2 regions of the Streptomyces viridosporus T7A genome follow, and region 1 is predicted to be linked to the other one. Evidence: riboswitches for the same ligand, from Rfam matches in the RefSeq annotation. Region 1 holds a riboswitch; the other holds the start of a gene.

Evidence for each region. A riboswitch is a leader RNA that binds a small molecule or an ion and turns the genes downstream of it on or off. The one in region 1 is predicted to bind cyclic di-AMP.
Region 2: linked by a shared signal. The riboswitch ahead of CP969_RS22685 (transglycosylase SLT domain-containing protein) and the one ahead of CP969_RS07290 (C40 family peptidase) in region 1 are both predicted to bind cyclic di-AMP.

What each region holds. Positions count from the first base shown of each region.
Region 1 covers NZ_CP023700.1:1,550,066-1,553,946, reverse strand. The annotation lists gene CP969_RS07305 (DUF397 domain-containing protein) at 1-74, opposite strand, end outside; gene CP969_RS07300 (helix-turn-helix domain-containing protein) at 84-944, opposite strand; gene CP969_RS07295 (ATP-binding protein) at 1,156-1,641, shown strand; gene CP969_RS07290 (C40 family peptidase) at 2,046-2,519, opposite strand; cyclic di-AMP (ydaO/yuaA leader) riboswitch at 2,523-2,726, opposite strand; gene CP969_RS07285 (hypothetical protein) at 3,062-3,370, opposite strand; gene CP969_RS07280 (ATP-dependent Clp protease proteolytic subunit) at 3,378-3,881, opposite strand, start outside.
Region 2 covers NZ_CP023700.1:4,879,595-4,883,475, reverse strand. The annotation lists gene CP969_RS22695 (LolA family protein) at 1-509, opposite strand, end outside; gene CP969_RS22690 (polyprenyl synthetase family protein) at 781-1,791, opposite strand; cyclic di-AMP (ydaO/yuaA leader) riboswitch at 2,393-2,557, shown strand; gene CP969_RS22685 (transglycosylase SLT domain-containing protein) at 2,561-3,058, shown strand; gene CP969_RS22680 (HAD family hydrolase) at 3,022-3,881, opposite strand, start outside.

The sequences.
Region 1 (3,881 bases):
CTGTAACTGCTGCGCAGCCACCGCACACCGTGCGGGTCGAAACCGGAAGGAAGGGTCCGAGGCGGTGCAGGCATCGTGCCTCCTTACGCGCCGGCGGCTGTACCGGCGATGAAATCCAACGAGTCCTCGGGTGAAAGGGCGTGGATCGAAAGGGCGTTGAAGGCCTCCGAGTAGGCCCGGAGGTCTTCTTTCCGCTCCAGGTGGAGGCTACTCGTCAAGTGGTCGAGAACAACCACGTCCAGATCAGAAGTGCGCAAAAATGAGAAAATGACGAAAGGGCCGGTGACACCGATGTGCGCCCCCGCGCTGAACGGCAGGACCTGCAACCGCACCTGGGGCAGCCGGGCCGCCTCGACCAGCCGCGCCAGCTGGCGGGTCATCACGCCGGGGCCCCCGACCTCCCGGCGCAGCACCGCCTCGTCCAGGACCGCGCTCAACTCCAGCGGAGGGTCCGCCCGCAGCACGTCCTGCCGGGCCAACCGCACCTCCACCAGGGCGTCCAGCCGCTCCTCCGAAGCGCCCTCCAGCGCGGCCTGGGTCACCGCCCGCGCGTACTCCGGCGTCTGCAGCAGCCCGGGGATCACCGTGGTCTCCAGGGTGCGCATCGCGCTCGCCTGGGACTCCAGGCTGATGAAGTCCCGGTAGGTCGGCGGCAGGACGCCGCGGTAGGCGTGCCACCAGTGGTGACGGCCGTCGCCGTCACCGGAACCCGACAGCATCAGCAGCAGTTCCCGCAGCTGCGGATCGGTCACGCCGTAGGCGTCGAGCAGCGAGCGGACATCGGCCGGTTTCACTCCGCTCGTGCCGGTCTCGATGCGGCTCACCTTCGACTGGTGCCAGCCCACCAGCCGGGCCGCCTCGCCGCTGGTGAGCCCCGCCGAAGCGCGCAGCGTGCGCAGTTCGGCGCCCAGTTTCCGGCGGCGCACCGCGGGACCGTGCTGCATGGACTCTCCTTACTCCTTCCGAGCCGCCCGGATACGGTCTTCCGTCGCAGGGTTCACCGCTTCGGGCGACAGATATATGCATATCTTGGTGGATCGCCGCCCCGCGCCGTGCGGTGATGGCACTCTGGCGGCGAAGCACCAGTGCGGGACCGTACTCGAACCATCCCCTCCGTGTCGGACTGCGCTCCCGTGGGAAAGGGACGACATCGCCATGGCAGACCATCTGGAAGCATCCGTCACTCTGCCGAGCGATCCCGCCTCGGTCTCCGCGGCCCGTGCCCATGTGAGGGACGTGCTGGCGGAGTGGGGCATGCCGGCGGACGCGGACGTGTCCGACACCGTCCGGCTGATCGTCTCCGAACTCGCCACCAACGCCGTGCAGCACACCTTCGGGCAGTCGCCCACCTTCACGGTGGACATGGTCCTCGACCGCGACGAGCGGCTGCACGTCGGTGTCACCGACAGCCATCCGCGTTTCCCCAAACGGCTGCCCGCCGCGGTGCAGCAGGACAACGGCCGCGGACTGGTCATCATCCGCTGCCTGACCGCGGAATGCGGGGGGAGGCTCAGAATCCGCCCCACGCGTGAGGGGGGCAAGACCGTCTCCGTCGAACTGCCGTGGACCCTGCCTCCCGCCGCGGAACCCACCGCGGAGCCTGCCGCGGAGCCGGTCACGACGGGTCGGCAGGAACCGTAGGGGCCGTCACGGCGAGGGGACGGTCGGCGAGGTGCCGGCGCAAGGGCCCGGACGGGCCGCGGCCGATCCGGCGGGGCCACACGGCGCCGTGGGCCGGTGTTCCGCCCCGGAGGCACCGGTTGTGTGGTTCCGGGATCGTGCGCCGCGCCGTGCCGGGCGAGCCGGGGCGTGAGGTGAACGCGAGCGGCAGCGGGAAGGCGAGGAGGATCCGTACGCCCGCCCGGGTGACCCGCGGTTCTGGAACGGCCCGGCGAAGTCTCGGCCGGCTCGTCGCGGCGGGGTCCCGTCGCGTGCGGGGGCGATGCCGGCCCGTACGGTGACGGGCGAGGTGACGGGCGACCGGCTGAGGCCGCGTCACGCCCGGTGGGGCGGCGGTGCGTCGGGGCACCGCCGCCCCCGGCGGATCACTTGACCCGGCCGTACCAGACGCTGCTGGTCCAGATCTTCTGCAGGCGCACCACGTCCCCGGTCTTCGGGGCGTGCCAGATCTTGCCGTTGCCCGCGTAGATGCCGACGTGGTAGATGCTGCGGCCCGAGTGGAAGAACACCAGGTCACCGGCCTTGCGGTTCTTGGCGGAGATGTGGCTCGTCTTGTTGTACTGCTGTGCGGCGGTGCGCGGCAGTGTCTTGCCCGCCTTCTTGAACGAGTACAGGGTGAGCCCGGAGCAGTCGAACCGGGACGGTCCGGTGGCGCCCCACTGGTACGGCGCTCCCTTCTTGGAAGCGGCGACGTTCAGAGCCTTGGTGGCCGTGCTCGCGGCGGCCGCGTCCGAGGCGGCTCCCGGGACCACGATCGAGCCGCCCACGGCGGCCAGGGTGAGGGCCGAGGCCGTGCCGGCCCGGGCCATGAGAGACGGGACACGATTGAGCGCAGTCATGCGCAACCCTTCGTCAGCCGCCTGTGAAGGATGACCTGTCGGATTCGGGCTGGCGAAGTGGCCCGGCCGCACACGTGCGGCTTCACCCCAAGGGCTGCTCGGAACTGGCGTTCCGGCGACCCGTCGTGCTTGGGTCCTCCACTCCTGCCGATCCACTCCTTGTCGACCGGTCATCCGGGCGGCGGCAGGATTCGGCGTCCGCCCGGATCGCCCCGCCGCGGCGGCGGGGTCTTGTCGTCAGTCAGGGATCTTGTCCCATGCCCGGCCCGAAATCCCAACTGAACCGGGGATTTGTGTTGTTACTCACCACTCATCCGTTCGGGTGGACAGTCTCCTGTTCGGTTCGCTGTCAAGAGCCCCGAAAGGCCTCGGACCAGCGTCGGAATGCTCAATTCCGCCCACTGGCCCCGCGTGTTGCGCAACTTCGGCGCCCCGAAAAAAGCAGGTGCATCTACGCCGGATGGGGGTAAGCCGTTTGGTCCGTTTCGGCTCCGGTCCGGACGCGCCCTCGCCGGGGACGGCCGCCCGGACCGGGGTGGGCGTCAACTGCCCGGGGTCGGCGGCAGGATGAGCCGGGCCGTGCGCCGTTCGCCGTCCAGCACCCGCAGGGCCCGGCCCAGCGTGGCGGAGTGCAGTTCGGTCTCGCCGCGCCGGTGCATCACGGTCAGCGCGTCGCGCAGCGCGACGGCCTTGCCGACCAGTGCCTGCGCGGCGCGCAGGCCGCGGTAGGTGTCACCGTCCGAGGCGGGGTTGATGCGGCCGAGCAGGTCGACGACCTCGAGGTAACGGTCGATCAACTCGGCCTCCGCGCGGGTCAGCGCGGGCAGCGGAGGGAGTTCCGGGGGCAGCATCGACGGCTCACCTCGCGTCGTCGGCGGGGTGCCCGCCCCTGCGGTCGGGCACGATCCGGTCCGCCAGGCCGTGGTCCACCGCCGCCCGTGCGTCGAGGACAGTGTCCCGCTCGAGGTCCGCCCGGGCCTGCTCCGGGGTGCGGCCCGCGTGCCGGACGAGCATGTCCTCCATCCGGGACCGGATGCGGCCCAGCTCCTCGGCCCGGGCCGCGAGGTCGCTCGCCCGGCCCTCCAGCGGCCCGGACGGATCGGGCTGACGGAGCACCAGGCGGGCGCCGGGCAGCACGCACCGCTTGCCCGGGGTGCCGGCGGCGAGCAGCAGCGCGGCGGTCCCCTCGGCCCGGCCGAGGCAGACCGTCTCCACGTCGCAGGAGACGAAGCGCAGCGTGTCGTAGATCGTCGACATGGCGTGGAACGAGCCGCCCGGGGAGTTGACGTAGAGCGAGATGTCCCGGTCCGGGGCCCGGTGCTCCAGGTACAGGAACTGGGCCATCACGTCGTTCGCGGAGGT
Region 2 (3,881 bases), 3.3 Mb from region 1:
TGGTAGACCTCGTTGGACCTGCTGTCGTAGCCCCAGACGTCCTTGCCGTTGTGGATCAGGCTGTACTCGGCGGCGTCCTCCAGCAGCGACACCTTCTGCCGGTCCGGGCCGTCGGCGGCGACGCGCAGGGTGTGCGTGCCGGTGGCCAGTTCGGTGAGCCGGGTGGACGGGTCGGCCGAGGAGCCGCCCTCGCCCCGCTCCGGGGCGCCGGGGGCGAAGCCGTCCTGCAGGCCGCCGAGGTCCGGCAGGCCGAGGTCCGTGGTGATCTTCACGGTGCCGGAGAGCCGCTCGACGTCCGACTGCGCGATCTTCTCGATGAGCTGTGCGGCGGTGATCTCCGGCAGGTCGGGGTCGCCGGAGTCGGCGAGCGCGGGGACGAGCCCGATGGTCGCGGCCGCCACGCCCATCACCGTGACCGGAACGGCGTACCGCGCGGCCCTGCGCCGCCCCGTGCGCGGTTCGCCGGCCTCCCCCGCGGTCGTCATGTCGTCGGATGCGTACGGTGCCATGTGTGCCCTACCTCCGTGGTCGGCGGCGGCTTCCGTCTCGTGTCCTCGCACCAGTCTCCCCCTGAGCCGCCATTCTCACCCGAATCGGTGAGGAGTGGTGATGTCCGTCGTGGTCCATCCGACCAAATCCGGCGGGCGGATGCGTCAGACCGCGGGCTCAACTCCGTGTACTGCTGCGGTATGACACGGCGGGCGGTCCCCTCCCCCGACCAGTAGGGGGCGACCCCGGGAGCGACGGCGGACCGGGCCCGGTCGTGCCGTCGCCGGCGGCTCAGCCCGCCCGGTGCACCACCGCGTCGCACAGCTCCACCAGCGCCGCCTTCGCGTCGCACTCCGGCAGCGGGGCCAGCGCCGCGCGGGCCTCCTCGGCGTAGCGCACGGTGTCCCGGCGGGCCTGCTCCAGGGCCGGGTGGGCGCGCAGCAGCCGCAGCGCCTCGGCGTGCCGGGCGTCGTCGGTGAGGTCGGAGTCGAGCAGCTCGCACAGGGCGACGTCCTCGGCCAGCCCCAGCCGGGCCGCCCGCTCGCGCAGCCGCAGCACGGGCAGCGTGGCGATGCCCTCGCGCAGGTCCGTGCCGGGGGTCTTGCCGGACTCGTGGGAGTCGGAGGCGATGTCCAGGACGTCGTCGGCGAGCTGGAAGGCGACGCCGAGCCGCTCACCGTACTGGGTGAGCACGTCCACGACCGTCTCGTCGGTGCCGGACATCATCGCGCCGAACCGGCAGGAGACCGCGACCAGCGAGCCGGTCTTGCCGCCGAGCACGTCCAGGTAGTGGTCGACCGGGTCCCGGCCGTCCTGCGGTCCCGCGGTCTCCAGGATCTGCCCGGTGACCAGCCGCTCGAACGCCTCGGCCTGCACCCGCACCGCCTCCGGGCCGAGGTCGGCCAGGATGTGCGAGGCCCGCGAGAAGAGGAAGTCGCCGGTGAGGACCGCGACGGAGTTGTCCCAGCGGGCGTTCGCGCTGGCCACGCCGCGCCGCACCTCGGCCTCGTCCATGACGTCGTCGTGGTACAGCGTGGCCAGGTGGGTCAGCTCCACGACCACGGCCGACGGCACGACGCCGGGCGCGTAGGGGTCGCCGAACTGGGCGGAGAGCATCACGAGCAGCGGGCGGAAGCGCTTGCCACCGGCCCGCACCAGGTGCTGGGCGGCCTCCGTGATGAAGGGCACCTCACTCTTGGTGGCCTCGAGCAGCCCCTCCTCGACAGCCGTCAATCCGGCCTGGACATCGGCTTCCAGAGCCTGGTCCCGCACGCTCAGCCCGAACGGCCCGACGACGGTCACGAGGGGTCTCCTGTCTGCTGGTGTCTGGTGGCGGTTACACGGTTTGTCGATAGGTCGCTGCCCTCACTCGAGTCAGCGTATCCGGTCATGTTTCGATCACCGCCAGCGCCCGGCGTTACAGGACGGGCGGTACGAGATCGAAACCGACGGATTTTTGATCGTTTGATCACCACGGACATTCATCGTCTTTCCCGGGCAGAGTCGTCCACGCCCCGGACCGTGCTCCGGGCCACATTCCGGGCCGCATTCCGGGCCGCGCCCCGTCCTGTCCGCCACTCCCCCATCCTGCCGCCCCCGGTGCCCGATTTGCCGTAATCGGCAAGCGAATTCCCCTTTGCGCGAAATGCGGCTCGGCCGTCCGGCCCGTGAGGTCGGTCACGCGCCGCGCACCCGTCCGCCCCTCCGGCGGCACCGGCGTCCTCCCTTTGCCCGCAACCGAGTTGAGCCTTGGCGCCCGCAAAGGATCAACCGCACCAAAACGCCCCACACAAGATCAAACGGCTCGTTCTGTGGCGTCCGCACTTGTTCCCGGCATGTGCTCTCGCATACGTTCCCGGCCTGTCGGGCGGACGCCGAATCCTGCCACCGCCCGCACCCACCGACGACGAACTCACTCACGCACGGCAGGAGCGGGGGACCCAGGTAAGTCGCCGGGCCGGCCACACGCCGGAACGGCTAGGGGTGAAGCCATGCCCGCAGGGGCACGGCCGGGCACTCTCCCGCCCGAACCCGACAGCTCACCTCGCAGGCGTAGGAGAGGAACCCAGACATGCCTGCATCCGGTCAGCTCCGCCGCTTCGGCAGCCGCCGCCTCGCCCGCTCCCTCGCCGTCACCGGCATCGCCGCGATCGCCCTCCCGCTGTTCGGCGCGACCAACGCCTCCGCGGCCACCACGCCGTCCGCCGCGCCCGCCGCAGCCACGACCGCCGCCTCCACGACGACGTACGCGAACAACCTCGACGGCTGGATCCGCGAGTCGCTGTCGATCATGGCGCAGCACGGCATCCCGGGCTCCTACGAGGGCATCCACCGCAACGTCATGCGCGAGTCCTCCGGCAACCCCAACGCCGTCAACCTCTGGGACTCCAACGCGGCCAAGGGCACCCCGTCGAAGGGCCTGCTGCAGGTCATCGACCCGACCTTCCGGGCGTACCACGTGCCCGGCACCACCTTCGACCCGTACGACCCGGTCGCGAACATCACGGCGGCCTGCAACTACGCCGCCGACCGCTACGGCTCGATCGACAACGTCTTCGGCGCGTACTGAGCCGTCCGCTGACGGCCGAGCACGGCCGCCCCACCGAACAGTCGCTCGAGGACGACGGCCACGCCGTCGTCCTCGTTCGACGTGGTGACCTCGTCGGCCACCGCCTTCAGCTCGGGATGGGCGTTGGCCATGGCGACGCCGTGGGCCGCCCAGCCGAACATGGGGACGTCGTTCGGCATGTCGCCGAACGCGACGGTCCGCTCCGGACCCAGCCCCAGGTGGTCGGCGGCCAGCGCCAGCCCGGTCGCCTTGGTGACCCCGCACGGCTGGAGCTCCACGGTCCCCGGCCCCGACATGGTGACGGTGGCCAGGGAACCGACCACCGCGCGCGCCGCCGCCGCCAGCGCGTCGTCGGACAGGTCGGGGTGGCGCAGCAGCACCTTGCTGATCGGCCGGTCCCACAGCTCGCTGCGCCGCTCGACCCGCACGGCGGGGAGCGTGGGGTGCGGCATCACGTAGCCGGGCTCGATCAGGGTCAGCCCGTCGACGCCGTCCTGGTCGACCGCGGCGTACACCTCGCCCAGCTCGGCCTCGATCTTGCCGAGCGCGGTCTCCGCCAGCTCCCGGTCCAGCGTGACGGACCACAGCAGCCGGTCCGCGTCGGCGTCGTACACCTGTGCGCCCTGTCCGCACACCGCGAGCCCCGTGCCGCCGAGGTCCTCCAGGAGCGACCGCACCCGGGGGGCCGGGCGCCCCGTCACCACGAGGTGCCGGGCGCCGGCCTGCGCCACCCGCGCGAGCGCGGCGAGGGACCGGTCGGAGAGGGTGTCGTCACTGCGCAGCAGCGTCCCGTCCAGGTCGGTGGCGACGAGTGAGAATGCGG